DNA from 3 places in the Flavobacterium sp. FG68 genome. Region 2 is predicted to be linked to each of the others. Evidence: riboswitches for the same ligand, from Rfam matches in the RefSeq annotation. Region 2 holds a riboswitch; each other region holds the start of a gene.
The links. A riboswitch is a leader RNA that binds a small molecule or an ion and turns the genes downstream of it on or off. The one in region 2 is predicted to bind S-adenosylmethionine.
Positions count from the first base shown of each region.

Region 1: another riboswitch for S-adenosylmethionine. It lies ahead of ACODSB_RS00700 (alpha/beta fold hydrolase); the one in region 2 lies ahead of ACODSB_RS12520 (redoxin domain-containing protein).
Region 3: another riboswitch for S-adenosylmethionine. It lies ahead of ACODSB_RS00625 (homocysteine S-methyltransferase family protein); the one in region 2 lies ahead of ACODSB_RS12520 (redoxin domain-containing protein).

Region 1 covers NZ_JBMDIY010000001.1:159,585-170,009, reverse strand. Annotated here, with positions in the region: gene ACODSB_RS00725 (TonB-dependent receptor plug domain-containing protein) at 1-1,646, shown strand, start outside; gene ACODSB_RS00720 (hypothetical protein) at 2,228-2,416, shown strand; gene ACODSB_RS00715 (O-acetylhomoserine aminocarboxypropyltransferase/cysteine synthase family protein) at 2,497-3,801, shown strand; gene ACODSB_RS00710 (homoserine dehydrogenase family protein) at 4,068-5,156, shown strand; gene ACODSB_RS00705 (hypothetical protein) at 5,701-5,901, shown strand; SAM riboswitch class I at 6,091-6,199, shown strand; gene ACODSB_RS00700 (alpha/beta fold hydrolase) at 6,278-7,261, shown strand; gene thrA (bifunctional aspartate kinase/homoserine dehydrogenase I) at 7,263-9,677, shown strand; gene ACODSB_RS00690 (OsmC family protein) at 9,754-10,185, shown strand; gene ACODSB_RS00685 (trans-sulfuration enzyme family protein) at 10,305-10,425, shown strand, end outside.
Region 2 covers NZ_JBMDIY010000017.1:45,053-55,477, reverse strand. Annotated here, with positions in the region: gene ACODSB_RS12540 (methionine ABC transporter permease MetI) at 1-228, opposite strand, end outside; gene metN (methionine ABC transporter ATP-binding protein MetN) at 221-1,252, opposite strand; gene ACODSB_RS12530 (NADP-dependent oxidoreductase) at 1,812-2,801, opposite strand; gene ACODSB_RS12525 (aminotransferase class V-fold PLP-dependent enzyme) at 3,066-4,535, opposite strand; gene ACODSB_RS12520 (redoxin domain-containing protein) at 4,725-5,714, opposite strand; SAM riboswitch class I at 5,991-6,090, opposite strand; gene ACODSB_RS12515 (NAD(P)H-dependent flavin oxidoreductase) at 6,402-7,487, opposite strand; gene ACODSB_RS12510 (nuclear transport factor 2 family protein) at 7,503-7,880, opposite strand; gene ACODSB_RS12505 (SDR family NAD(P)-dependent oxidoreductase) at 7,954-8,688, opposite strand; gene ACODSB_RS12500 (tautomerase family protein) at 8,694-8,912, opposite strand; gene ACODSB_RS12495 (YceI family protein) at 8,918-9,472, opposite strand; gene ACODSB_RS12490 (Crp/Fnr family transcriptional regulator) at 9,779-10,351, opposite strand.
Region 3 covers NZ_JBMDIY010000001.1:138,341-148,765, reverse strand. Annotated here, with positions in the region: gene ACODSB_RS00635 (precorrin-2 dehydrogenase/sirohydrochlorin ferrochelatase family protein) at 43-624, shown strand; gene ACODSB_RS00630 (NAD(P)/FAD-dependent oxidoreductase) at 721-1,773, shown strand; SAM riboswitch class I at 2,101-2,217, shown strand; gene ACODSB_RS00625 (homocysteine S-methyltransferase family protein) at 2,518-3,522, shown strand; gene ACODSB_RS00620 (hypothetical protein) at 3,687-4,121, shown strand; gene metH (methionine synthase) at 4,355-7,030, shown strand; gene metF (methylenetetrahydrofolate reductase [NAD(P)H]) at 7,201-8,157, shown strand; gene ACODSB_RS00605 (class I SAM-dependent methyltransferase) at 8,376-9,029, shown strand; gene ACODSB_RS00600 (dicarboxylate/amino acid:cation symporter) at 9,195-10,418, shown strand.

The DNA.
Region 1 (10,425 bases), on a different contig from region 2:
AAATCGAATCAGGAATTTTAGACGCTTCTGCAGCACTTGGAGTAAATACACAATTATTTGGATTTGATACTGATTTGAGTTCAAACCTTGGAACTAACTCTTTTAAATATGATGTAAACAATACGATTAATGCAACTTTGGGCGTAAATTCTCCTTCAAGTTTTGATGCCGGAAAAGTTTCCTTTTTACAAAGCACAACGAATTTAGATTTCAGCAGAAAATTTGATTTCCTTGCAGGTTTAAACGTTGCATTTGGTGGAGAATTCAGATATGAAAATTACCAAATCAAACAAGGAGAAGAAGCTTCATACGGATTATATGATGTAAACGGAGCTTTAGTTTCGGGAGTTTTACCAACTACTTCACCTTTAATTGTGACTGATTTCTTTGGAAACAAACGCGGAGCCGGAGCGCAGGGATTTTCAGGATTTCAGCCTTCGGATGCTAAAGAAAGAGACAGACGAAGCGGTGCAGCTTATATTGATTTAGAATTAAATGCAACCGAAAACTGGCTTTTAAACGGTGCGGCGCGTTATGAAAACTATTCAGATTTTGGAAGTACGGTTACTTTTAAACTAGCTTCTCTTTTAAAACTAAATGATAATATCAACTGGAGAATTTCTGGACAAACAGGTTTTAGAGCGCCATCTTTACAGCAAAAATACTTTGAAGCAAGCTCAACTCAGTTCATTAACGGATCTCCATATCAGGTTGGATATTTTACAAACGATTCTCAGGCGGCAAAAAGTATTGGTGTAGAAAATTTAAAACCAGAGAAATCAAAAAGTATCAGCACAGGATTTACATTTAAAATCCCGGAAGCTAATATCACAATTGCTACCGATGCTTATTTTACAAGAATCAACGACAGAATTGTTTTGTCAGGACAATATGCAAGACCAACAGATGCACAGATAAATGCCGCAACATCGCAAACACAAAAAGATGCCTTGACTTTGTTTCAACAAGCATTTGACTTGAAAGGAGTAGAAAGAGCTTCGTTCTGGACAAACGGAATTGACTCTGAAACGAAAGGAATTGATGTCGTAATTTCTCAAAAATACGACGTAATTCAGGATTTTGTGATCAGAAATGATTTTGCTTTAAGTTATAATGAAACAAAAAGAGTAGGAGATTTACATATTCCGCAGTCTATTGTTAATGCAGGAGGAGATCCTTATATATATTCCTTTTTTCCGGAGTCAAGCCGCGTGTATTTAGAAGAAGCAATTCCAAAACTGAAAGCGAACTTAACGACAACTTTCAGCATTAAAAAACTAGATATTTATTTGAGAAACAGTTATTTCGGAAAAGTAACAGATCCGGGAGCGACAGATGTTAATTTAGATGGATTTGCTTCTGTATACGAACATCCGGAATACAGCGCAAAACTGGTTACCGATTTATCTTTCGGATACCAAATCAACGAACATTTTAGAGCAACTGTTGGTTTTAATAATATAGGAGACGTTTATCCGGACAGAAATAATCCGTCAACTCCGGCTTTCACCAATACAACTCCAACTTTATCTCCTGCGCCAAGTACTGACTTGACAAATGCAAATCAGTTTGCGTATTCAAGAGCTGTATCGCAATTTGGATTAAACGGAAGATTTGGATTTGCTCGTTTGAGCTTTAAATTCTAAAAATATAGGCCGCAGATTTTACGGATTAAACGGATTGGCACTGATTTTTTGAATCAATGTAGTTTTTAAAAAGAATAGACCACAGATTTTACGGATTAAACGAATTAGCACTGATTTTTAAAATCAATGTAATCTTTTTAATCTGTGGCTAACCTTTCAATCCATGTAAATGGTTTTTATATTACATAGGTTCGGAATTACATTAAATAAAAGAGAAAACCCGTGCTAATTCGTTTAATCCGTAAAATCTGTGGTCAATTTTTTTTTTAAGAAGAAGCCTTTATTTACGCGAACTAAAAAAATTTAACGTTAAATATCAAAATTTTATTTGGCAGTTAAATAAATAAATATTACATTTACTCTATCGAATTAGTCGAGTTTAAAAAAGAATTAAATTTTAAATTAAAATGAAAACAATAGCAAGAAATAATATGATGTGTTGTAGCATGATGCAAATGTGCATCCAATCTTGCTGTTGCCAAAAGTAAAAAGATAAAATCTTTGTTATAGTTAAACTATAAGCCCTTTTGGTCGCCATCCGAAAGGGCTTTTTTCATTTTCACACTTAAAATTTTAAAATCATGAAAACACTAAATTCAATCGCTATAGAGTATTTATTGAGAAACGATTCTCAAACAAACAACAATAGATCAGAAGAGATAACAAAAGAAGTTGTCAGAATAAAAACAGAGCAAGATAGAAAAAGTCAAAAATCATTACTGTTTCAAATGTATGATCTTGAACTAGAAGGAGAACTTCCTTTTGCATAAATCAATTGGCAATTTCAAAAATCAATTACAATTCACAATATCAATATATCGTATTAACAATATTTAAAAACTAAGAAATCATGAGTACACAAAAATTTGCAACAAACGCATTACACGCAGGGCATGATGTAACTAAAAATTCAGGAACAAGAGCAGTGCCTATTTATCAAACATCATCATACGTATTTAATAACGCTGATCATGCTGCCAATTTATTTGGTCTTGCCGAAGCAGGATTTATCTATACCAGATTAAACAATCCAACAAATGATGTTTTAGAACAGCGTTTAGCGGCTCTCGAAGGCGGAATTGGAGCTGTAGTTACAGCATCTGGAGCATCGGCAATTTCAACGACTTTTTTGACTTTGCTTAGAACTGGCGATCATATCGTAGCGTCAAATAGTTTATACGGCGGAACGTACAACTTATTAAGTGTAACATTACCGCGTTTAGGAATTACAACCACTTTTGTAGATCCTTCAAACCCTGAAAACTTCACAAAAGCAGCAAAAGAAAATACCAGAGCATTCTTTGTAGAATCACTGGGGAATCCAAAACTGGATGTATTAGATTTAAAAGGAATTTCGGCGCAAGCCAAAGCATTCAAAGTGCCATTTATAGTAGATAATACAGTTGCGACACCTTATTTATTAAACCCAATTAAATATGGTGCCGATATTGTAATTCACTCCTTAACAAAATATATTGCCGGAAACGGAACTTCATTAGGTGGCGCGATTATCGACGCCGGAACTTTTGACTGGTCTAACGGAAAATTCCCTGAATTTACAGAACCTTCTGCAGGATATCACGGATTAGTATATCACGAAGCTTTAGGAAATGCAGCCTTTATTGCAAAAGCAAGAATCGAAGGACTGCGTGATTTTGGAGCAGCTTTAAGTCCATTTAATGCTTTCCAGATTATTCAGGGATTAGAAACCTTACCAATCCGAATTAAAAAACACAGCGAAAATGCTTTGGTTCTGGCCGAATGGTTAGAGAAACAAGATGAGGTAGTTTGGGTAAATTACCCAGGTTTGAAATCAAGTAAATATTATGATTTAGCAAAACAATATCTTCCTGAAGGACAAAGCGGCGTGATCACTTTTGGACTAAAAGGAGGTTTTGATGCGGCTAAAAAAGTGGTAGACGAAACAAAATTGTTCTCACTTCTGGCTAATATTGGTGATACAAAATCGCTGATTATCCACCCGGCGAGCACTACGCATCAGCAATTGTCAGAAGAAGAGCAATTGGCTACTGGAGTTTCAAAAGATTTAGTCCGACTTTCTGTTGGAATAGAAGATGTAGAGGATTTAATTGCCGACTTACAATCGGTTTTTGAAAACGTAACCCAGTCACAGTATAGTATCAATAAAAATTAGGTTTTTTTGTTTTTTGTTTGAAAAATTGCCTTTAGCAGCGTGAGTTCTGCTAGAGGTGATTTTTTATGAAAAAAGATTTCAAGATAAAAGTTTCACCATATAAGTTATATAAGTTCATTGTAGAGACGCACCATTGTAGAGACGCACAGCAGTGCGTCTAACTCGAAAACACGGTACGTCTAAAATTATAAACGTTGATAAATTAAATGAACTTATATTACTTATATGGTTTACTAAATATAGATATGTTTTAAAAAATTAAAATTATGTCAAAGCTTAAAATAAATATTATCCTTTTTGGGATTGGAAATATAGGAAGTACATTAATCAATCAGATTATAGAAAGTCAGGAGTTTTTTCTGCAAAGTAAAAACGTCGATTTTCATTTTCCAATAATTACCAATTCTACCGTTGCCTTTTTCGAGAAAGAAGGCGTAGGATATGCGTGGGAAACCAATTTTAGAGAATTGGCTGTTCCTTTTAGAGTGCAGGATATTGTCGAATTTGCAAAAGAAAACGAATTCGAAAATTTAATCGCTGTCGATGCAACCGCAAGTGACGAATTGATAGGTCACTATAATACGTTGATCGAAAACGGATTTAATATCGTTGCTGTCAATAAAAAGGCAAATACACTCCCAATTGATCTTTATAAGCAATTGAGAGAAAATCTTAAGAAGTACGACAAAGAGTTTTTGTATGAAACCTCAGTCGATACCGGTTTTCCCGTTTTGCAGACTTTAAGAGATTTGTATTTCTCCGGAGAAAAAATCACCAAAATAAGAGGCGTATTTTCAGATAATCTGAGTTATGTCTTTAATCGTTTTTCTGCCGAAGAAAATACTTTTTCCTCTGTTTTAAAAGATGCAAGCCTTCTCGGATTAATGCGCTCTACTTTTAAAGAAGATTTATCCGGAAATGACACCGCCAGAAAATTGTTGATTTTAACTCGTGAAATTGGTAAAGAATTCGAACTCTCTGATATTAAAATCAATCCGCTTATTGGAGAAGAACATTTGGAGAAAAACGGAATCCTTAATAAAGATGCCATTGACCGATCGTTTAAAATTGCCAAAATAACCCAGAAAGACAATCATGTTTTAAGATATATAGGAGAATTTGATGTCGAGAAAAATACATTAGAAGTCAAATTAGTATCAGAACCTATTACATCGGCCATTGGACAATTAAAAGGTTCCGACTCTATTTTTGAAATTTATACCCAATCTTATGCCAGTACACCCATTGTACTCCAAAGTGCGTCGCCATGCAAACAGGCCATTTCAAGAGGTTTAATTACAGATATTTTAAAAGTAGCTGAAAAGATTAAAAATAAGGAAGCAGTCTGGCTATAAGTGGTTGTAATATTAGTAGTTCTTTGACAGATTGAAACTAAAAGTAAGTTATTTTTTGTAAGATTATACTTCGTTTGGTTCAAATTGTAATTTTGTAGGATGTTTTTTAACGATAAAAAGCTGTTTTTTAACGTTTTTTAAGAAAAAATAGGGTTTTATAACTTGGAATATTGAAAAAATATTCGCACATTTGTAAGACAAGTAAGAACTGTTAAAAACAGCTGATTAATTGTTAAAATAAATATAGCTTTTGAGATCCTAATCACATCTTAAAAAAAGCTTTTTAAAGAAAAGTAAATGCAAGATTTTATTAAAATAACTGTCAAATTGCAAATGAATAAGTCCCTACAGATGAACATGATGTTTAATGTCGCACGTATTTGTGTACACGTCTGTTGATACTAAAAGTATATATAAGTTCTATAAAAACTTAAACCCTTTTGGTATTAAAATCCAAAAGGGTTTTTTTATTCCATTAGGCAGACATAACAAAGAATTAAAAGAAATATAAAGATTTAAAAATAACTAACTTAAACTTAATAATATGAGCGCAATAACTTACTTAAGAAAAAAACTTACAGGGTTCAGAAGTGCAAAAGCTGAAAGAAACAATCCGCCGCCTGTAAATGAATTAATCCACCCAAGTTTCGGTGTAACTGAAACAGATAAAAAAGCGGAGAAAAAAGTACCAAATTCATTATTGTTTTTGATGTACTCAAAAGAAAATGAAACCCTTTTCATCTAACTTGAAAAGCAGCCATAAAATAGGTTAAAACCTGCATGACTTTACTGGGCATTACGTTCGGTATTTTTGTGCGTACAAAAGTTTCTGATTGAATTATGTTTAAGAAATTGAGCAATCAGTTTCATTAAAATTTGTTAGTTTAAGAAATTAGTAGTTAATTTGCACCGTTAAGTTCAAAAACGTATTGAAATGTTATAAAGAAAGGAGGAGGGATTAGACCCGATGAATCCTTAGCAACCCTTCGTTAATTCGAAGAAGGTGCTGCATTCTACCACGCCTAAACGTGGAAAGATAACAACAAGAATTTTTCTAGTTTCAACTCTAGACTTTCTTTCTAATATTTCCACATACAAATCAATAATAAATAGATTTGAAATTGGAAAATATACCAAGGCCCATTATAATTCAAGATTTCATCACCGAAAGTGGTGCGCTGTATCCGTCGTTACCGTTAAGTTTTACACTTTCCGGCAAACCGCTGTATACTACCCCAATTGTTTTGGTAAATCACGCCTTAACCGGAAACGCTCAGGTTACCGGAGAAAATGGCTGGTGGAATGATTTAATAGGCGAAGCAAAAACCATCGATACCAATCAATATACTGTTTTGGCGTTTAATGTTCCCGGAAATGGAAACGATTCGTTTATAATCGAAAACTATCAGGATTTTACAACCAGAGATATCGCTAGAATTTTTATCAAAGGATTAAAAGCTTTAAATATTGAGCAGGTATTTGCCATAATTGGCGGTTCTGTTGGCGGTGGAATTGCCTGGGAAATCCTGGCTTTGGAACCAAACATTACTGAACATTTAATTCCTATTGCAACCGACTGGAAATCTACTGACTGGATGATTGCAAACTGTTTTCTGCAAGAACAAATTCTGAACAATTCTTCAAAACCAATCGAAGATGCCAGAATTCACGCCATGTTATGTTACCGATCTCCTGAATCATTCAAAGAAAAATTCCAACGAACCATCAATCAGGATCTTTTGATTTTTAATATCGAGAGCTGGCTGGCACATCACGGAAAAAAACTACAGCAGCGTTATCAATTAGCATCATACAAATTGATGAACCAACTGCTTAAAACCATAGATATTACGAGAAATAGCGCCGATTTCGAAACGTTAATATCCAAATCAAACGCTGCGATTCATATCGTGGCCATCAATTCAGATTTGTTTTTTACACCAAAAGAAAATCTGGAAACTTACAATGAATTAAAGAAATTTAAAAACAATGTTTTTTACAGCGAAATTGATTCGGTTCACGGACATGACGCTTTTTTAATCGAGTACAAACAATTAGATCATTTACTTGCCGATATTTTTAAGGCAGAAACAATAGCAAAATAAAATGAAAATATTAAAATTTGGTGGTAAATCATTATCAAACGGAGAAGGACTTAACAAAGTAGTTTCAATCATTACTGATAAAGTAAATCAAGGAGAAAAAATTGCCGTGGTCGTTTCTGCGCGCGGAAATGCAACAGATGAATTAGAAGATATTTTAAGAATTGCTGCCAAAAACGGAAATTACAAACCGCTTTTAGAAAGCTTTAAAGCATACCAAACTTCAGATTATCCAAACGTTGATTTATCTGAAGAATTTAATATTTTAGATAAATTATTTGAAGGAGTAAGCTTAATTGGTGATTACAGCAACAAAATCAAAGATCAGATTTTGTCTAAAGGCGAATTGCTTTCGGCTAAATTATTGACTTCAATTTTAGTTGAAAAAGGAATTCCTGCCAATTTCGTTGACACAAGAGAATTATTAAAAACCGATTCTAAATTTGGTGACGCTCAGCCTTTGGAACAACTTTCAAAGAAAAACGTTATCAATTATTTCAAACTTCATAACGGTGAAACAGTAAATATTGTTACGGGTTTCATTGGTTCAAACAACAACAACGACACGACAACTTTAGGGAGAAATGGAAGTAATTATACCGCTTCGTTAATCGCAAATTATCTGGATGCCGAAGAACTTCAAAACTTTACACACGTTGACGGAATCTACACAGCAAACCCGGATTTAGTTGCCGATGCTAAAAAAATCGAATATTTGTCGTTTAATGAAGCAAACGAATTAGCCAATTTTGGTGCAACAATTCTGCACGCCAAAACGATAATTCCTTTATTAGAAAAAAATATTCCGCTTCGTATTTTAAATACATTCAATCACGAAAATCACGGAACCTTAATCACTTCAAATTCTCAAAAAGAAGGAATTAAAACACTTTCTGTTTTAGAAAACGTTTCACTTGTAAACCTTGAAGGACGTGGATTACTAGGAAAATCTGGAGTTGATGCCCGTATTTTTAAAGTAATGGGTGATCACAACATCAGCGTAAGCATTATTTCGCAAGGTTCTTCAGAAAGAGGAATTGGATTGGTTGTGGCAAAAGAAAAAGCAACGCTTGCAATGGTGGAATTAGAAAAAGAGTTCGAAAACGACTTTTATTCTAAAGATGTAAACCAGATCACAGTAACAGATAATGTTTCGGTAATTTCGATTATTGGTCAGGATTTAAGTACGTTCCATAAACCATACACAGCATTAATCAAAAATAAAATAGTTCCCATTTTATTCAACAACACCGTAACAGGTAAAAACGTGAGTTTGGTTGTGAAGAAAGAAGAACTAAACAAAGCTTTAAACGTAATTCACGGAGAGATTTTTGGAGTTTCTAAAAAAATCAACATTGCTATTTTCGGTCACGGATTAGTGGGTGGAACTTTGATTAATCAAATTTTAGAATCGGCTTCTTCAATTGAAAAACGTAAAGATATTAAGCTGAATGTTTTCGCAATTGCGAATTCTAAAAAGCTTCTTTTAAATAAAAATGGCGTAACTTCAAGCTGGAAAAATGACATTGAAACTAAAGGTGAACCGTATACAATCAAAGATATTATCGCTTATGCAAATGAGTATCATTTAGAGAACTTAATTGCAATTGATAATACGGCAAGTGCATCATTCGTAGAAAATTATGTTCCGCTTGTAGAAAGCAGTTTCGACTTGATTTCTTCAAATAAAGTGGCGAATACATTGACCTATGGTTTTTATAAAGAATTAAGAAAAGCTTTAGCAGAAAACCAAAAGAATTATTTATACGAAACTAATGTTGGTGCAGGATTACCATTAATTGACACCATTAAATTACTGCATCTTTCGGGTGAAAATATCACAAAAATTAAAGGCGTTTTCTCAGGAACGTTGAGTTATTTATTCAATAATTTCTCTGCAAAAGATGTTCCGTTCAGCGAAATTCTGAAAGAAGCAATTGATAACGGATATACAGAACCAGACCCGCGTGAGGATTTATGCGGAAATGATGTGGGAAGAAAATTATTGATTTTGGCGAGAGAATTAGATTTACAAAATGAGTTTGAAGAAATCTCCATTCAAAACCTGATTCCGGAACATTTACGCGAAGGAAATGTTGCTGATTTCTTAACCAAATTAAAAGAATTCGATCCAATTTACGAGAAAATAAAAGCCGATCAAAAACCAAATCACGTATTAAGATACATTGGTGAATTGTCTGGTGATTTACAAAATGATAAAGGAAATCTAGAAGTAAAATTAGTTTCTGTTCCTTCAGATACTGCTTTAGGCGGATTAAAAGGTTCTGATTCTTTCTTCGAAATTTACACTGAATCTTACGGAGATCGTCCAATTGTTATTCAGGGAGCTGGTGCAGGCTCTGCGGTAACGGCAAGAGGAGTTTTTGGAGATATTTTGAGATTATCTGATAAAGGGTAATTTGAATTTTAGATTGCAGATTTTCGAGTTTAGATTTTTGATTTGAACTCAAATAAAACAAAAAAAGAAAAATAACATGAAAGTAACTTTGAACAGAGTAAATGACGCTTTTCATTTTAAACTTAAAAATGAACGCGGACATGTAGTTGATGTTGACAGCAGAGCTGAATTTGGCGGAAGCGATTTAGGCGCAAGTCCGATGGAGTTGGTATTAATGGGCGTTGCAGGATGCAGTGCCATTGATATGATTTCGATTTTGAAAAAGCAGCGCCAGGAAATCACTTCTTTTAACGCTGAGGTTGATGGAACGCGTGTACAGATTGAAGAAGCTAAACCTTTTAAAGAAATCGATGTGGTTTTTTATTTAGAAGGCGATATCAATCCAGAAAAAGTGCAACGTGCCGCACAGCTTTCTTTTGAGAAATACTGCTCAGTTGCTAAAACTGTAGAACCAACAGCAACAATCAATTACAAAGTTGTTTTAAACAACATTCAATTAGAAAATTAGTCAATTAAAGAATTAGATAATTCTTTGGACTAACTATTAAATAATGAAAGATTATTTCGCGAAACTCTGTGATCACTTTGTGAAACTCTGCGAAATAACTCTTTTAAATAAACAACACAATGAACGAACAAGAATTTGGTTTTGAAACTAAAGCCATACGTACACATTTAGAAAAAACACAATTTCAGGAACATTCAACTCCTTTGTATTTATCATCAAGTTTTATATTTGAAGATGCAG
Region 2 (10,425 bases):
AATCATCCAAACGATTAAAATAATGCACGGAATGGAACGAAAAACGTTTACAATAACCGATAAAGTTCTGTTTAAAACCGGCTGATCGAGTATTTGATTTTTTCGGGTAAGAAAAAGTAAAACTCCCGTTGGAAGTCCGATTAGGAAACCGAAAAAGCCAGACACAAATGTCATAACAATGGTTTCCCAGGTTCCATTTAATAATAAAGCGATAATAGAATCAGACATAACCTATGATTTCTGTTTTAATGTGTTTTGAAATAAAATATTGAATGGCAGCGTCGTAGTTCTCACGTTTTCCTGATAATTCGATCAGCATAACGCCAAAGTTTACATCTCCGGCCTGATCCATCTGCGCGCTTACGATTTTGAAATTGGTGTCAAACAATCTTGAAACCTCTGAAATAACAGGTTCATTAACCGATTTTCCGGTCATTTCAAGCTTTAATAACGGATTTAGGCTTCCGTTATCTGTCTTTTGTAGTTTTTCCTGATAAACGTCTGGAATCTCCAAATGAAGCGACGAAGCAATAAACTCTTTTGTTAAATCATGTTTTGGATCGGCAAAAATTTCACCTACACTTCCCTGCTCTATTAATTTTCCGTGGCTGATTACCGCAACTTCATCACAAATCGATTTAACGACTTCCATTTGGTGTGTAATCAATAAAACGGTAATATTTAAACGACGGTTAATGTCTTTCAGTAAATTCAGAATTGAACGCGTTGTTGCGGGATCAAGTGCGCTTGTAGCTTCATCACACAACAAAACTTTCGGATTATTGGCCAATGTTCTCGCAATCGCAACTCTTTGTTTCTGTCCGCCAGAAAGACTTGCCGGATAATCGTATGCTTTTTCAGCTAAACCAACCAATTGCAGTAATTCTAAAACACGGGTTTTAATGGCTGTTTTTGGAGTTCCAATCAATTCAAGCGGGAAAGCAACATTATCAAAAACAGTTCTCGAAGAAAGCAGGTTAAAGTGTTGAAAAATCATCCCTATTTGTCTTCTTTCTGTAGCCAATTCAGCATTTGATAATTGCATCAAAGCTTTTCCATCTACAATAATTTCTCCAGAAGTTGGTCTTTCTAAAAGGTTTACACAACGAATTAGTGTACTTTTTCCAGCTCCGGAAGTTCCAATAACACCAAAAATTTTCCCGGGCGGCACCTTTAGCGAAACATCATCTAAAGCAGAAACGATTCTGTCCTTTTGATGAAAAGTTTTGGTAACGTTTTTTAATTCAATCATTTGTTCAATTCAGGTTTAAAAACAAAAAAGCCTTTCATAATTATTTGAAAGGCTTTTTGAAATAAATAATATCATTTATATATAAGCCAAACAATCATAAAGCATCCCAGCACATCATGCTGTAGCTATAATAATTATTCATTTTCTGGCTATTATTTCTCATTGTTGCTGCAAATTTAAACAGATAATTTTAATTTTAGTATAAAAACCATTAAAACTTTTATTAACCTATCAAAATAGTAGATTACTATAACGATTGCTTTGAATTGTCATTCCGAGGAACGAGGAATCGCACACGTAACTCGTCAAAGATTGGCGATATACTTTATGGAGTTTCTAGTGCGATTCCTCGTTCCTCGGAATGACAAAAATGCCTCTGTATGTGTTTAAAATAATAGCCACAGATATAAAGGATTAAAAAGATTTTTTCACGCAGATTTGGCAGATTTGAGCAGATTATTTTTCTGAATTTATTACACAAAATTAACCAATCTGCCAAACCTGCGGGAGGCAAAAAACTTTGCGGTTAAACATCAGCAGGATCTGCGTGAAAAAAAATCTAAATTTTCATGATTAACTTTTTTCCTTCCGTTTTATTCTCACGAAGTATTCTATGGGCGTTTTCTACTGTATTTACTTCTAATTCTCCGACTATTGAAATAGCAGGTGGCGTAATTTTTTCTCGATCCAAAAGTAACCTTAGCTCATTTAATCCGTTTTTGTAATAGTCGTAACGTTTTTCAAGTCCGTACGCATAATTGGAGATGTTTAAAATTGAGGCTCCTTTACTAAAAAGAATTCCTCGCGATTCCGGAGTAGAAAAATTGGTTACATCAACATAAGTTCCATTGGTTTTTAAAAGTTTTGCAGCAATTTCTGCCACGTTGTTTCCAACTAAATCAACTGCAATATCAAAAGTTTTATTTCCGTTTAAAGAAAGTGCAGTTTTGTAAATTTCTTCTTTTTTATAGTTGATGATTTGTTTTGGTTTTACACCAAGGTCAATTAATGCGTTAATGCTACTTTCATTTCCGGCTGTAACTACAAAATTTTGAAAGCCATTTGCCAGAAGCAGTTTCACAAGCATATTCCCAACTCCGCCAGCAGCGCCTGTAATTAATATGGAATCAGAAAAAATGGCATTTATACGTTTAAAGGCTTGCAAAGCTGTTAATCCTGCTGATGGAATTGCAGCAGCTTCTTCAAAAGAAATATTCGCAGGTTTATGCACCGCAATTGCTTCGGGAACGCAAATATATTCTGCATAAGTTCCGTTAGAACCCATACTTCCTGATCCGCAGAAAACAGCATCGCCAATTTTAAAATCAGTTACACTTTTACCAATTGCCGATACAATCCCTGAAAACTCCCGACCCAGAATTGGAGAGTGCAAAAGCTTTCTTTCAGATCCGTCTTCCGTCATTTGATAATCAATCGGATTAAAACCTGAAGCTTTAATTTTTACCTGAATCTGATGTTCTTCGGGCTGCGGAATTTCTACGTTTTCTAATTGAAATTCCCGGTTTTCCTGTAATACAATTGCTTTCATTTTTATTGCTTTATTATACAAAAGTATAGCTGTTTAATTTTTTAAACACATAGAAACATAGTTTTTCTTTGTGGTAAAAGGCGTTTCACTTGTTTAAACAAACATAGCTAGTCAGTATTTGTCATTCCGAGGAACGAGGAATGATAAACATGCTTTTTAAATTTCCTTTGTTTAAACAAACATAACTATGTGTTAGAAACTAGTTTCTTTTTATCAACTTTTATAAAAACTAAAAAAATCTATGTTTCTATGTGTTTAAAAAAATCAATCCAACTTAAACCATTCATTTACTTCTTCAGCTATAGTTTCTTTAATTTCAGAATTTTCAAATTCATTTGTTACTGAATTATATTCGTAATCTTTCTTCCATTTTTTATAATGTAAAGATACTTGTTCAATTGCATCGCAAATAAAATTAAGCTCATCATTTGTCGTAATCGGATGCAGCGACAAACGTACCCAGCCGGGTTTATTAGTTTGATTTTTCTCTAAAAGTTCGTTTGTAATTTGTGCTGATTTCTTTTCGTTTATATAAAACAAATAATGCGCATAAGTACTTGCACATGACCAGCCTCCGCGAACCTGAATTCCGAAACGGTCATTTAAAAGCCTTACGATTAAATTATAGTGAATATCTTCGATTATAAAAGAAGCACAGCCGATTCTTTCTGTTTTTAAATCTCCTAAAATTGACAAACCTTTTATTTTTTGAAGTCTCGAAAAACAAAGAGCAAGCAGTTCTTTTTCTCTGTTTTTGATGTTTGCCACTCCCATTTTATCTTTTAATTCTAAAGCTAAAGCAGCTCTTATTACTTGTAGAAAGCCTGGTGTCCCGCCATCTTCTCTAACTTCTATGACCTCGCTATAACAATATCTGCCTAAAGGATTGGTCCATTTTACATTTCCGCCGCCCGGATTATCCGGAAATTCAGATTTATATAATTTCTCGTTGAAAACCAAAATACCACAGGTTCCCGGCCCTCCCAAAAATTTATGCGGAGAAAAGAAAATAGCATCTAATTGCTGTTCCGGATCTTTTGGGTGCATATCGATTTTGACATACGGTGCCGAAGCTGCAAAATCAACAAAACAAAGTCCGCCGTTTTGATGCATAATTTTGGCCAATTCATGATAAGGCGTAATAATTCCCGTAACATTGGAACAAGCCGTAAACGAACCTATTTTTAAGCTTCTGTGAGCATATTTTTTAATTTCTTCCGAAAGAATTTTGGGATCGACTAAATTATTTTCATCTGGTGGCAGAATCACAACATCGGCGTTGGTTTCATACCACGAAACCTGATTCGAATGATGCTCCATGTGCGTGATAAAAACAACAGGTTTATCTTGTTCATCATTCGTTCGCAAAGCCATTATTCTTTGCAGTTTTGATAAAGCGGCAGTCATTCCGCTTCCCGTAGTCACCAAAACATCAGAAGTATTTGCGTTTACTGATTTCTTAATGATATCTCTCGCATATTGATAAGCGTGCGTTGAAGTTTTTCCAGTCTGACTAGAAAGTGAATGCGTATTGGCAATCATTGGACCAATTTTATTGAGCATAATATCCTCAATTGGAGCATATAATCTTCCGCTGGCAACCCAATCTGCATAAAGCAGGTTTTGATTTCCGTAAACGGATTTAAAACGGTGATCTACTCCTATTGTATTTTCTCTAAATTTAGAGAAGTAACACTCCAATTCAATTGGTTCTGTTGTCTCAATAGCATTCATTTCCTTTATCATTTTAATTAACTAAATTTATTATTGATTGTTTTTTTTAAACACATAGGAACATAGTTTTTCTTTGTGGTAAAAGGCGTTTCACTTGTTTTAATAAACATAGCTATGTGTGAAAATCTAGATTTTTTCAAATCTCTTTTATTTAGAATATAATCTCTGTTTCTATGTGTTTAAAAAAAATTAATTTGCCTGCCCTAAAAGTGATTTAAGTGTAGTTTGCAATTCTTCTCCATGAAGGTTTTTCGCAACGATTATTCCTTTTGAATCCACTAAATAATTTCCAGGAATCGCTCTTACGCCATATAATTTAGCAATTGCACTGTTCCAGAAAAGTAAATCAGAAACATGAGTCCATGTTAAATTATCATCCTGAATTCCTTTTATCCAGTTTTCTTTCTTTTTATCTAAAGAAACACCTACGATGTTAAATCCTTTGTCATGATATTCTTTGTAAGCTGCCACAATATTTGGGTTTTCTCTACGGCAAGGTCCGCACCATGAAGCCCAAAAATCAACTAAAGTATAGCCTTTTAAATTTTCTGAAAGACGAACTGGTTTACCTTGCGGATCATTAGCAGTAAAATCTGGGACTTTTTTACCAACCGCTAATCCGTCTAAAACAGTAACCAGTTCTTTTAGTTCTTTCACGTAAGTGGTACTTTGCAGGCTTTTATCAAGCAAAGCAATGTTTTGAGTGATTTGTTCCGGCGTTAATCTATACGACCAGTTTCTGTACAATACATAAGCCGAAACAATAGATTTAGGATTTTCTGTAATGAATTTACTGATTTCTACATCTTTTGATTTTTTATAGGCATCGAATAAATTCTGAGATTCAGAACCTTCAACTACAGAGCTTGTATAATATTTCTTCGGGCTTAATTTTACTGTAATAGGCGTTTTTTCAAGGAAAATATACAATGGAGAATCCTCTGTGTTTACACTTAATCCGTATAATTCTGGTGTTTTAACTTTAGTTTTAAAACTAAAACTTCCGTCTTTCACTTTTACCGAATCTATAGTGGTAAACATTTTATTGTGGAATTTTTGCAAATACACATATTGCGCAACTGTATCGACAACAGTTCCTTTTAACTGTAAATTATTTTCTTGCGCCTGAGTTTGTGCAACTCCAAGAAATAAGGCAAAACCTAATAGTATTTTTTTCATTTTATTTTGATTTTAAGGTGATGATATGATTTTTATTATCGTTTAATATTGGAGCAAAAGAATTCCTTAAGCCAATTTATAAAGGCCTTTAGCAAATAGTATTTAAAAAGAAATGAGAGAATTTAATGCTTTCGCATTCGGAAACCAGCAAGACTATATTCTTCGAAGATTGAATTCAAAAGTTCGTCACTGTCGTGTAAAAAATGTAGTTTGGTTTTCATTTTAAAAAATAAATAATTTCAACAATGATGATCTTATTCAGATTTGCGCCAATCTTTCTTATCTGTCCCGCAAGCGGGAAGGATTTAGCACCTTATTCGGTAACAGGTTGCTAAGACTTCATAGGGCCTACTCCCTCAGTCTTTCTGGATAAGTATCATTCAGAATTTTTCTGTGACACAAATATATATTAATTCTACCGAATTAGTAGTGTTTAAATTTATTTTTTTTGAATTTTAATTGAAAAACATTTTATACAAAATACAAATGATTGATTTTTAGATAATTAAATCAGATTATAATTTTTAATAATTCCTTATTTTATAATGGAAATTCATACGTTTGATAGAATAAAATTGACTAATTCTGTTTTTTTACTGTAGAAAAAGCATAAAAAAACTCATTCCGTTTTTTGAAATGAGTTTGTATTGAAACAGAAATTATCGTACCGCTTGTCATTCCGAGGAACTATGACTTTAATCCATCAAAATACGCCGTAGTTTCTTCAATCAAAGAATGCATCAATTCTTTTGCTTTGGTATGTTTTAAGATTGACGAAATTTGTCCTCCCCAAAATAATATCATATCCCATTTTTGCTGATCGAGTGCAGCTTTTCTCAATGGAGAAATAAAAGTAGTCTGTAATGGAAAAGGCAGAATGTTCGATTCTTTTCCAATTATATCTTTTGCAATTCGGCTTGTAATGCCTCGACCTAATCTTCCCGTATATGCGCGTGAAAGCGTTGTATATTTTGCAGCATCAGAAAATAACATTTCTCTGTGAATTGGCAATGCATTCGATTCATCGACAGCTAAAAAAGCGGTTCCTATTTGGGCTGCGCTTGCGCCTAATGTTAAGGCTGCGGCAACTCCTTTTCCGTCGGCAATTCCGCCAGCTGCAATGATTGGTGTTTTTATTTTTTCGCGCATTAATTGTAGTAAAACAAAAGTTCCGGTTACAGATGCTTCGGCGTTGGTTAAAAAAGAAGGACGGTGTCCGCCTGCTTCAAAACCCGAAGCGATAATCATATCAACTCCTTTACTTTCCAGAAAAATGGCTTCATCAAGTGTTGTAGCAGCACCAACAGTAACAATTCCTAATCTTCTAAACTGCTCTAAAACATCATCTGAAGGAACGCCAAACATAAAGCTAAAAACCTTTGGTTTAACATCTAAAATAACTTGTAACTGGTTTTCGAATCTCGATTGAAATGGCGCTGGTTTTTCCGGTAACGGAATTCCAAGTTCGTCATAATAAGATTTAAAAATCGCTTTTGTTTTTTCAAATTGATCATCAGTTAAACCTCCATCCGGAATATCATGATCTGAAACCCAAAGATTAATATTATACGGCTTATCTGTGGCTGCTTTTATTTGTTTATCTACTTCGTAAATTTCCTGTGGACTTAAAGTGTAAGCACCGTAACCACCTAATCCGCCAAGATTTGAAACCGTCGCTGTTAATTCTACCGTTGATAAATTACCCCCAAAAGGGCCTTGCAAAATTGGATAGTCAATCCCTAACAGTTCCTTAGCTTTTGTATTGTACCACATAGCTTCAAATTTAAGTTATTTATTGGTATCAGTCAACATTTTATTGACGATAAGCCATTTGCCATTAATCTTATGGAAAGATAAAAAATCCCTATAATTAAAGTCGTACATTTTAACATTTAATTCCGCTACAGCGATAGAATTTACAACGCTTATATGTAAAATTTCACCTTTAAAAGATTTTCCCGAATCCTTTGGGCTTTGTCTGTTTTTAACGCCGTCTAAATACAAATCAACGGTTTTAAAATAGGGTTGTCCGTTTATATCTCCGAAAAGAAATGTCCCGGATTGAAAAATACTGCCAAGCAATAATTCATCACCTTCATAAATGCCTTTAAAATAATAGTTTTCTATTGCATCGGTAATAGCCTGAATTTCTATTTGATTTTCCATTTTACTAGTATTTTGAGCTTTTATGCCCTGAAAACTCCAGAGCATAAAAGCAGTTAATAATATAGTTTTCACCTTAATTTAAATTGTGTCCTGCACCTTTTCCGCCATCAACATTGATGATTGATCCGGTAATAAAATTGCTTTTAGCAACTGTGTAGACCATTTCAGAAACATCATCGATCTCTCCTACTCTGTTTAATAAATGCAAACCGGCACTTTTATCTGCGTTATCTCCGTGCATTGGCGTACGAATTACACCCGGAGCAACGGTATTGAAACGAATGTTTTGTTTTCCAAATTCTGCTGCTAACTGAATTGTTAAAGCATGAATTGCACCTTTACTGGCAATTGGAGCCGAAGCCGGCCATCCGCCTAAACCGTGATTTACTAATGGAGTTCCGATATTAATTACAACACCGCCTTGTTGTTTCAGCATTTGCGGAAGCACAGATTGTGTAGTGAAATAAGTTCCTTTTAGGTTGGTTTTCAAAAATGTATCTAGATACGCTTCGTCTACTTCTAAAAATGGCTTGCTGGCAAAAATCCCTGCATTATTAACCAATACGTCTACAGAACCAAATTTTTCTAAAGCAATTTTAACCAATTGCTCACCTGTTTTTTTATCGCTTACATCTCCCGCAAACATTGCAAGATTTTCGCCTGCACCAAATTCATTGAAAGTTTTTTCTAATGAAGATGCTGTAACTGAGTTTATAACCACATTATCGCCTCTGTCTAAGAAATATTTAGCGATTCCTTTTCCGATACCAGAAGCTGCTCCGGTAACGATTATTGTTTGTTTTTTCATGATTTTTATTTTTTATCGGCTGTAATGCCTTTTTCTCTTAATACTGATACTTGTTCTCCTGCATAACCCCAATCGTCTAATTCGATTTCCTGAATCACAACGTGAGTCAAATGCGGATCTTTATTTAATACTTCTGTAATCAGGTTGGTAATGCCGCTGATTAATTGTTGTTTTTGCCCGCGTGTTACTCCTTCGCGGGTCAATTCGATTTTTACGTAAGGCATGATAATTAGTTTTTAGATTGTCCTGTAAAAACAGCTTCGGCAGTGATATTGAAATCTAGCTCAAAGTCGTTGTAGATTAGTGTGTCTCCTAAATCTTTGAAGAAATTTCCTGAACGGAATTTGATATCGTATTTGGTACGATCGATAATCAATTTACCTCCAAGTGAAAGTGTATTGTTGTTACTGTTTACCTGTACTTCAAACCCAACAAGATGTGTAATATCTTTTATAGTCAGGTTTCCTTCAAGGTAATACGTTGTGCCTGATATTTCTTTTACGTTTAAAATATCTAATGTTGCTGTTGGGAATTTTTCGATAGAGAAAAAATCATCAGATGCAAGGTGTCCTGCAAATTGAGTGTTCGTTGCCGGATCTGTTACATCCAGAATTTTAATCGAAGTGGTGTCGATAACAACATTCCCTCCTTTTATTTTTCCATCATTAAAGATGAAATTACCATTTTTGATACCAATTGTACCATTATGTGCACCAGTAACTTTTCTACCAGTCCATTCTACGCTGCTGTTTGAGCTTACGATTTTAAAATTTATTGTTTCCATTTTTTGTTGTATTTAAAAGTACAGTACAAAGGAACGGCGACTATGGAAATTGGTTACGTGATGTAGATCACATTCTTATTTTTGAGGTTCAAAGGTGCAAAGGGACAAAGAGACAAAGGTTTTTATATTGATATCGAATTTTAAATATAGCCAGCGGTTTCAACCGCTGGAACGCAAAGTATTGCCATAATCAAGACCCCTGTGGTTGAAACCACAGGCAATATTTTTATAGCGATAAAAAATCTGCGAGAAACAAAATCTACGCAAAACAAAAAAATAACCCGTAAAATCCGTGGGCTACAAAAACTAAGAATTATAAAGTCGGCTAAGGGTTTCTCTCGAAACACCCAAATAAGCCGCAATCAAATGCTTTGGAACTAAATTGTATAATTGAGGATATAAAGCCAAAAGTTCTTCGTAACGAATTTTGACGTTATTATTCATAAAAGATAAAAGCCTTTTTTGAGAAGCGATGTAGCCTTTATTCGTTCTCCATCTAAAAAAATGTTCCACCTGATGAAATTCGGTGCAGAGTTTTTCGCGGTCGGTGTTAGAAAGGCAAAGCACTTCGGCGTCCGTAATGCAATCAACATTTATAGCAGCCGGAGTTTGGTTGTAAAGTGCATTATAATCAGATGTCCACCAAGTTGGCATCGCAAACTGTAAAATGTACATTTTGATTTCGTCATTAATATAAAAAGCCTTTAAACAACCCGAAATCACAAAATACTCACAATCTACTTTATCGCCTGCGCTAATAATTGTTTGCCCTTTTTTAAAAGATAAGGATTTGAAATGCGAAAAGAAATAATCAAACTCTTCCTCTGTCAGCGAAACTGTTTTGGCGATATGTTCTTTTAAAAGTGTTTTGGCTTCCATTTTAAATGGTGACTATTGGGTTTGAAAATCTTTTGTAAAGTTATAAAATCAAATGAACTTATTGATTGTCTATT
Region 3 (10,425 bases), on a different contig from region 2:
TTGGTAAATCATCTAATTTTGATTAGATGAAAATAAATTAAAATGGAACAAAACGAATTATATCCAATATTTCTAAAGCTTCACAATTTAAATGTACTGATTGTAGGCGGAGGAAATGTAGGTCTGGAAAAGCTTTCTTTCTTGCTAAAGTCAAGTCCGAATGCAAATGTTGAGGTAGTAGCAAAAGAATTTCATTTAGAAATTAAAGTTTTAGCAGAAAATCATCCTTCGATAAAATTGACAAAATCGAAGTTTAAAAAGAAAATGCTCAAAAAGCTTCACATGGTAATTGCCTGCACAGACGATTTGAAAGTGAATAAAAGGGTTTATGATTTAGCGAGAAAGCGTTATTTGATTTGCAATATCGCCGATACGCCCGATTTATGTGACTATTATTTAGGTGGAATCGTAACAAAAGGAAATGTAAAAATTGCTATTTCGACCAACGGAAAATCGCCAACAACGGCCAAAAGGCTTCGGGAATTTTTTGAAGAAGTAATTCCGGAAGATATAAATCAAATGGTTGAAAACCTCAATGAATATCGTAAAACCTTAAAAGGTAATTTTGAAGAAAAAGTGAAGAGAATGAATGAGATAACATCTTCGCTCAAAAATAAAGAGTAACATACAGGAGAAATGAATAATGATAAAAATCATTGTCAGGAGAATAAATTATTCGTTTCTTTGTATTATTAAGAATGATTATAAACAATAACCATAATGATTAAAACAGATATACTTATAATTGGAGCAGGACCAACAGGTTTATTTGCCGTTTTCGAGGCAGGATTGTTAAAATTGAAATGCCACATTTTAGATGCTTTGCCTCAGCCAGGAGGACAGCTTTCAGAATTATATCCTAAAAAACCTATCTATGATATTCCAGGTTTCCCAGAAGTTTTAGCCGGAGATTTAGTTGATGGTTTAATGGAGCAAATTAAACAATTCGAGCCAGGATTTACTTTAGGAGAGCGTGCAGAAACAATCGAAAAACAAGAAGACGGATCTTTCATTGTAACTTCAAACAAAGGAACTAAATTTCATGCGCCAGTTATAGCAATCGCTGGAGGTTTAGGAAGTTTTGAGCCTCGTAAACCACTTATTGAAGATATCGAGTTTTATGAAGATAAAGGAGTAAAATATTTCATCAAGAATCCTGAGAAGTTTAGAGATAAAAGAGTTGTAATTGCAGGAGGAGGAGATTCAGCGTTAGACTGGTCAATTTTCTTAGCAAATGTAGCCTCAGAAGTAACTTTAATTCACAGAAGAAACGAATTTAGAGGAGCTTTAGATTCTGTAGAAAAAGTACAGGAATTAAAAACAGCTGGAAAAATCAAATTAATAACTCCAGCAGAAGTTATTGGAATCAATGGTGCTGAGCACGTTGAATCATTAGATATCGAAGAAAACGGAGCACACCGTAAAATCGAAACGGATTATTTTATCCCGCTTTTCGGATTAACACCAAAATTAGGTCCAATTGGAGACTGGGGATTAGAAATCGAGAAAAATGCAATCAAAGTAAACAATGCATTAGATTACCAAACCAACATTCCGGGAATCTTTGCCATTGGAGACGTAAACACATATCCAGGAAAATTAAAGTTAATCCTTTGCGGTTTCCACGAAGCAACTTTAATGTGTCAGGCTGCATACGGAATCATAAACCCAGGTAAAAAATATGTATTGAAATATACAACAGTTTCTGGTGTAGACGGTTTCGACGGAACTCGTAAAGAAGCTCCAAAAGCAGTTGTGAAAGCGATTGTCTAGTTTCTGAGACTCTAAGATTTTATATACAAGCTCAAACTTTTAGTTTGAGCTTTTTCATTTAATTATGCATTGATGTTTTAAGAAATCTACATAAAATATAGCCAGTGGTTTCAACCACTGGAACGCAATCCATACAAATGATTACAATACGAAAAGAATTATCACAATACGTTTCCCGTGGTTGAAACCACGGGCTATGTTTGAAAAACAGTATTCAATTTTAAAACCTTAGAATCTTAGCATCTTAGAACCTCAGAACCTTACAAAAAAAACATTTGCAAATCGAAACCCTATTTCATACCTTTGCACTGTTCTTAAAATTATTGTCAGTTATCACGAAAGGCGGAGGGATAGACCCGATGAAACCTTAGCAACCCTTTATCATAAAGAAGGTGCTAAATTCTACTTTATACAACATTTTCCAGTATTAAAGATAGATAACACAAATACATTACTCGTATTTCTCAAAACTTTTCCAGACAACTACAATATTTACTGAAACAGATTCTGTATCAGGAGCGAATCATTGGCGCATTTTTACAGTCAATAGTTCCCGCTTTTCGTTGCAATCTTTTGCTTTTTTAAAGAAAAAAATCAAAAGGATTTCCACTTCAATCGGGGCTAATGAGCTGGCAATAGTGCACTTTTGGAATTAATGTAAAAAAAATATCGAAGGCAAACAGAGCCTTCAAAATTAAAAATAAAAAAAGCTTTGTGCCTTAGCGCCTTAGCGGCAAATACAAGATGGCAATAACAATTCAAGAAGCAATAAAAAAAAATATCCTAATCCTTGACGGAGCAATGGGGACAATGCTGCAGCGTTATAATTTCTCAGAAGAAGATTTTAGAGGAGAGCGTTTCAAAGATTTTCCGCATCCGCTAAAAGGAAACAACGATTTACTATCCCTAACACAACCACAAGCGATCCGCGATGTTCATGCCGCTTATTATGAAGCTGGTGCTGACATCGTAGAAACCAATACCTTCTCAGGAACGACAATCGGTATGGCCGATTATCACATGGAAGATTTGGTTTACGAGTTAAACTATGAATCGGCAAAAATCGCCAGACAAGTTGCGGATGAGTTTACTGCTAAAAATCCAGAAAAACCACGTTTCGTAGCCGGTTCAATCGGTCCGACAAACAGAACGGCAAGTATGTCACCAGATGTAAACGATCCGGGTTACAGAGCCGTAACGTTTGACGATTTGCGAATCGCATACAAACAACAAGCTGAAGCTTTAATGGATGGTGGTTGTGATTTACTTTTAGTAGAAACAATCTTCGATACATTAAACGCAAAAGCAGCACTTTTTGCAATCGAAGAAGTAAAAGAAGAACGAAATCTGGATATTCCAATCATGGTTTCGGGGACAATTACAGATGCATCTGGAAGAACACTTTCAGGGCAGACTGTTGAAGCGTTTTTGATTTCAGTTTCACATATTCCGTTATTAAGTGTAGGATTCAATTGCGCTCTTGGAGCCGATTTATTGAAACCGTATTTAAAAACATTAGCGCATAATACAAGCTTTAATGTTTCGGCACATCCAAATGCAGGATTGCCAAATGCTTTCGGACAATACGATGAAACACCGGAACAAACGCAGGCTTTCATTAAAGAATATTTAGACGATAATTTAATCAATATAATTGGTGGCTGCTGCGGAACAACTCCGGATCATATTCGATTAATTGCTGAGATTGCAAAGGATTATAAGCCGAGAGTCGCACCAGTTATTGCGTAAACGTTTCCTGCAAGGTTTCCAAAACCTTGTAGGTATGATTTTGTTTGCGAATAAAAGTAGAAACCAAAAAGGTTTTGAAAACCTTCAGGTTGAATTGAAATTGAAATATTCTGTAGGAATAAATGTTTGGGAATAACAGAATTTATTCAGTTGAAAATTAAAAAGTGGAAGAAAACAAAAGAGATTTAGATAAAATCAAAGGAGTTATAGGAATAGCTCTGCTTGCACTAATATTTCTGTTTAGTATTTTTTCGAATAAGAATGAAAAGAAGTATGATGAATACGATAAAAATTTAAAAGGTGAAACCATAGGGCTTACAACTAGAGTCAAATACCACAGAAAAACTAGGTCTTTGAGATATTATTTTTATACAAATAAAAAAGTTTTAGCTGAGGTTTCTAGTGATTATGGACATTTAAATAAGTTTTATAAAGTAAAGTACGATTTAGACAACCCAGAAAAAAACTATATAGTTTTAGAAGAAGAATTAGAACCTGATTCAATTTCATTAGTTAAAGCAGGATTTACTAAAACTAAATATTACATATATGATGCAGGAGTAACTTGCAAATATATAGAGCATTCAAAATGGAAATAAATGTTCCGTAGGAACAAATGGTTGGTAGCATTGCGTGAGGGATAGAAGCGGTTAGCCCACAGCCTGACGAAGGAAGAGCGAGGACTAAAAGCGGATAGCCCGACCCGGAGGGACACGCCCAAATTAATAAACATAAATACCTACAAGGTTTTAAAAACCTTGCAGGAACACAAATAGAGAATAAAAAAACTTAGAATCTAAGCATCTTAGAATCTTAGTAACTGAAAAAGAAAATGACAGAAAAAAGAAGAGACCTTGTATTATCAGGATTAGAACCATTAATTATTACGCCGGAAAGTGTTTTCGTGAATGTTGGAGAGCGTACGAATGTAACAGGTTCAAGAAAATTCCTGAGATTAATCAAGGAAGAGAAATATGACGAGGCACTTGATATTGCAAGACAACAGGTAGAAGGAGGAGCGCAGATCATCGATATTAATATGGATGAAGGAATGCTTGATGGCGTTAATGCAATGACTAAATTTTTGAATTTAATCGCTGCAGAACCGGATATTTCGAGAGTTCCGATTATGATCGACAGTTCGAAATGGGAAATCATTGAAGCAGGTCTGAAAGTAGTACAAGGAAAAAGCGTTGTAAACTCGATTTCGTTAAAAGAAGGCGAAGAAGCCTTTATTCATCACGCGCGATTAATCAAACGTTACGGAGCGGCGGCAATTATCATGGCTTTTGACGAAGTTGGTCAGGCCGATAATTTCGACCGAAGAGTTGAGATTTGTCAGCGTTCGTATGATATTTTGGTGAACAAAGTAGGGTTTCCTCCACAGGATATTATTTTCGATTTAAATATTTTCCCGGTTGCAACCGGAATGGAAGAACATCGCTTAAATGCTTTGGACTTTTTTAGAGGAACAAAATGGGTTCGCGATAATTTACCTCACGCACATATCAGCGGTGGAGTGAGTAACGTTTCGTTCTCTTTTAGAGGAAATGATCACGTTCGTGAAGCCATGCACTCCGTGTTTTTATACCACGCGATTAAAAACGGAATGACGATGGGAATCGTAAATCCGGAGATGCTTACGATTTACGATGATATTCCGAAAGACTTATTAGAACACGTTGAAGACGTAATTTTAGATAGACGCGACGATGCGACAGAACGACTTTTAGATTTTGCAGAAAATGTAAAAGGTGAGGCAAAGAGCGATGAAAAAGTAGTTCAGGAATGGCGTTTTGGAACCGTTCAGGAGCGTATTACACATTCATTGGTAAAAGGGATTGATGGTTTTATCGAAGAAGATGTTGAAGAAGCACGTTTAGCAGCAACAAAACCAATTGAAGTTATCGAAATCAATTTGATGACGGGAATGAATGTCGTTGGAGATTTATTCGGAAGCGGAAAAATGTTCCTGCCTCAGGTTGTAAAATCGGCTCGTGTAATGAAAAAAGCTGTGGCTTATTTACTGCCATTTATTGAAGCAAGCAAACAAGCGGGAGACAAACAAGGAAACGGAAAAATCCTGATGGCGACCGTAAAAGGTGACGTTCACGATATTGGTAAAAACATTGTTTCGGTGGTTTTGGCTTGTAATAATTACGAGATTGTAGATCTTGGTGTTATGGTGCCTCCGGAAAAAATTATTGCTGCGGCGATTGAACACAATGTAGATATCATAGGTTTAAGCGGACTGATCACGCCTTCGCTTGACGAAATGGTGTATTTAGCCAAAGAATTAGACAAACAAGATATTAAAATCCCAATTATGATTGGCGGGGCAACAACTTCACGTGCACATACAGCCGTGAAAATTGCGCCTCAATACAGAGAAACTGTAATTCACGTAAACGATGCTTCGAGAGCCGTTACTGTTGCAGGAAACCTGTTAGATCATAACCGAAAAATATATGCGGCAGATATTCGTGCAGAATACGACTCGTTTAGAGAAACATTTTTAAATCGTTCGAGAGATAAAAACTTCCTGACGATTGAAGATGCCCGTAAAAACAAATTACCATTAGATTGGTCTGAATATACACCAACTAAACCAAAAGTAATTGGCGCACAAACTATTGAAATAGAACTGGATGTTTTGGTTCCGTATATCGACTGGACACCATTTTTTCAGACTTGGGAATTGTACGGGAAATATCCGGCAATTTTAACGGATGAGGTTGTGGGAGAACAAGCTACTTCTGTTTTTAACGATGCTCAGGCGATGTTGAAAGTGATTTTAGAAGAGAAAAAGCTGAAAGCAAAAGGTATTTACGGAATTTTCCCTGCGAATCAGGTTGACGATGATGACATCGAATTGCGTGATGAAAACGGAAAAGTTCTAGAGAAATTCTTAACACTTCGCCAGCAGTCACAAAAAACAAAAGGTGCTCCAAACATCGCTTTGTCGGATTTTATTCTGCCAAAAGAAAGCGGAATAACCGATTATATGGGAGCTTTTTGTGTAACCACAGGTTTTGGTGTTGACGAATGGGCAGCGGAATATGAAAAGAATTTAGACGACTACAATTCGATTATGGTAAAAGCGCTTGCCGATCGTTTTGCTGAGGCTTTCGCCGAATATCTTCACGAAAAAGTTCGTAAAGATTTCTGGGGTTATGATTCAGAAGAATCTTTAACCAACGAAGAATTGATTAAAGAAAATTATAAAGGAATTCGTCCTGCTCCAGGTTATCCGGCTTGTCCAGATCACTTGGAGAAACCAACGATTTGGAAGCTTTTAAATGTAGCCGAAGAAATTGGTGTGACTTTGACAGAAAGCATGGCGATGTGGCCGGCTTCATCAGTTTCTGGATATTATTTCGGGAATCCAAAAAGCAGGTATTTCGGACTCGGAAAAATAAAAGAAGATCAGGTAGTAGATTACGCCAAACGACGCAATGTTCCAACTGATTACGCCATGAAATGGTTAAACCCTAATATAGCAGATTAACGAAAAGTTATTTTAGTTTCAAGTTTCAGGTTTCAAGTTCTCTACAGCAACTTGAAACTTGAAACCTGAAACTTGAAACAAATAAAAAGATTGATTTACGTTTTTTGATTTCAGATTTTTTACACAGACTAAAACTCAAAATTCATAACTCATAACCCATAACTTAAAAAATGAAAGTAACAGAGCATATAGAAAACGCCAAAGGAAAAACATTATTCTCATTTGAAATTATTCCGCCTCAAAAGGGGAAAAGTATTCAGGAATTATATGATAATATCGATCCGTTAATGGAGTTTAAACCGCCGTTTATTGACGTAACTACTTCTCGCGAAGAATATATTTATATTGATAAAGGCAACGGACTTCTGGATAAAAAATTGACTCGTATGCGTCCGGGAACGCTTGGAATTTGCGCTTCTATAAAACACAAATACAATGTAGATACGGTTCCGCATTTACTTTGCGGTGGCTTTACACAAGAAGAAACAGAATATATGCTGGTTGATTGTCAATATTTGGGAATCAACAATGTAATGGCGCTTCGCGGCGATGCAATGAAAGACGAACAATCTTTTGTGCCAAAAGCGGGAGGAAATCATTATGCAATTGATTTAGTACGACAAATCAACGATCTAAACTGCGGAAAATATCTTCATGAAGTGATGGATATCGACAACAAAGCTGATTTTTGTATTGGTGTTGCGGGTTATCCTGAAAAACATTTAGAATCACCATCTTTACAATCAGATTTAAAAAGATTAAAAGAAAAAGTTGACGCGGGAGCAGATTATGTGGTAACACAAATGTTTTTTGACAACTCGAAATATTTTAATTTTGTTGCAAAAGCAAGAGAAATGGGAATCACAATTCCTATTATTCCCGGAATTAAACCAATTGCTGTTCAAAGACATTTACAAGTTTTACCGCAGATTTTCAGAATCGATTTACCGGAAGATTTAATTGATGCGGTGGATAAATGCAAAAATAATGCTGAAATCAAACAAGTGGGAATCGAATGGGCGATTCAGCAGTCATTAGAATTAAAAGCGGCAGGAGTTCCATTTTTACATTATTATTCAATGGGGAAATCTGAGAATATCCGCCAGATTGCTAGTCAGGTTTTTTAAGGTCCTTGCGAGGAACTTTGTCAAAGTTTTAAACTTTGACAAAGTTGATTGAGTACAGTTTGTCATTTCGACGAAGGAGAAATCTTCGCTAGAAACTCGACAAAGATTAGATTCTCGTTGCGGAGCTGCGTACGAAGATTTCTCCTTCGTCGAAATGACAAGAATGTGGAAGATGATGATTGGAATTTGGAATTTTTTTAATTGAAATTTAAAAAATTATGAAACAAGAAGAATTACAAGCCATAGCCTCTCAATTAAAACATCCATCTGGAGAAAAAGGAATCGAAATGGCAAATATGATGAACGAAACGAACATCAATATGACGCGCCATTCGATTCAAAATCTTAATATATCCAAAGAAAATAAAATTCTGGAATTAGGTCACGGAAATGCGGGACACGTAGAATTTTTGTTTGAACAAGCAGAAAATCTTAAATATTACGGACTGGAAATGTCGGAACTGATGTTTCAGGAAGCGCGCCAGATAAACAGAAATTTTGTCTCTCAAAAACAAGCTTTCTTTTCGCTTTATGACGGAGATAAAATTCCGTTTGAAGACGAATCTTTTGATAAAATATTTACAGTAAATACCATTTATTTTTGGCAGAAACCAGAAGAATTACTTCTGGAAATTTACAGAGTTTTGCAACCAAATGGAAATTTCTGTATAACCTTTGCCCAGGAAGATTTCATGAAGCAATTACCTTTTACACAATTTGAATTCGAATTATACAGCACTGAAAAGGCTCAGCAATTAATTGAAAAAACGCCTTTTAAAATTGTTTACACAGAAACGCAGACAGAAAAAGTAAAGAGCAAAACAGGCGAATTGGCAGACAGAGATTATACAACTATTGTTTTGGAAAAATAATTTTTCTGCCACTCCCGATAACTATCGGGATAAAAGATTTAAAAGGATTTTTAATTTGTGTTAATCCTTATATAATCTGTGGCAAAAAATAATTAACTCTAGCAGTTTTTTAAGTACTTTCATTGTTTATTATTAATCTTTCTGAATTATAACCCTTATTAAATTATGGAAGTTAAAAAAATCAATTTTCTACAAAATTACAGCAGCATACTTTTGCTTCTTGGCGGTATTATTATCGGGAGTATTTTTGGATTAGTGTTTGGAGAAAAAGTTTTGATAATAAAACCAATTGGTGATATATTCCTAAACCTGCTTTTTACTGCCATTATTCCGCTTATATTTTTCACGATTGGTTCTTCCATTGCTAATTTGGAAAGAACAGAAAAATTAGGAAAGCTGTTTGTTATCATGATTCTGGTTTTTTTGGCGACAATTCTTATTTCAGGAATTGTAATGATTTGTGCCGTTTATCTTTTTCCAATTCATCAGGATATTGCCATTACCAAAGTTCCGTTTGAAAAAATTGAATCAGGATCTGCGGGTGATCAAATAGCGAAACTGCTTACGGCAAATGATTTCTTCGAATTACTGTCGCGAAAAAGCATGCTGGCGTTGATTATCTTCTCTTTTTTAATTGGTTTTGCCACATTGCAGTCTGGAGAAAAAGGAAAGGCTTTCAAGAGTTTTCTGGATTCCGGAAACGAGGTTATGAAACAACTTTTGAACATTATAATGAAGTTTGCACCACTTGGTTTAGGAGCTTATTTTGCCTATCAGGTTGGTATTTTCGGGCCGCAGTTGTTTGGAGTTTATGCAAAACCTATGGCAGTTTATTATGCAGCCTGTATTTTTTATTTCTTTGTGTTCTTTAGTTTATACGCACTTGTCTCTGGCGGAAAAAGAGCATTTAAAGTTTTTTGGAGCAATAATATTACGCCTTCATTAACAGCAGTTGGAACCTGCAGCAGTATTGCAACGATTCCGGCAAATTTGGATGCTGCACAAAAAATGGGAATTCCGTCGCATGTTCGTAATTTGGTAATTCCGCTTGGAGCACCTTTGCACAAAGATGGTTCGAGTATGTCATCCATTTTAAAAATAACCTTTTTGTTTGCCATGTTTGGCAAAGATTTTACAGATCCCATGACCATTCTTCTGGCTTTAGGAATTACTGTAGTTGTCTCAATTGTAGAGGGCGGAATTCCAAACGGAGGTTATATTGGCGAAATCTTAGCCATTACTGTTTACGGTTTCCCGATGGAACAAGCGCTGCCAGTCGCCATGATTTTAGGAACCCTGGTTGATCCAATTGCCACTTTACTAAACGCAAATGGCGATGTAATCTGCTCGATGATGGTTTCGCGATTCTCTGAAAAAACCAAGTGGTAGCTTCGGT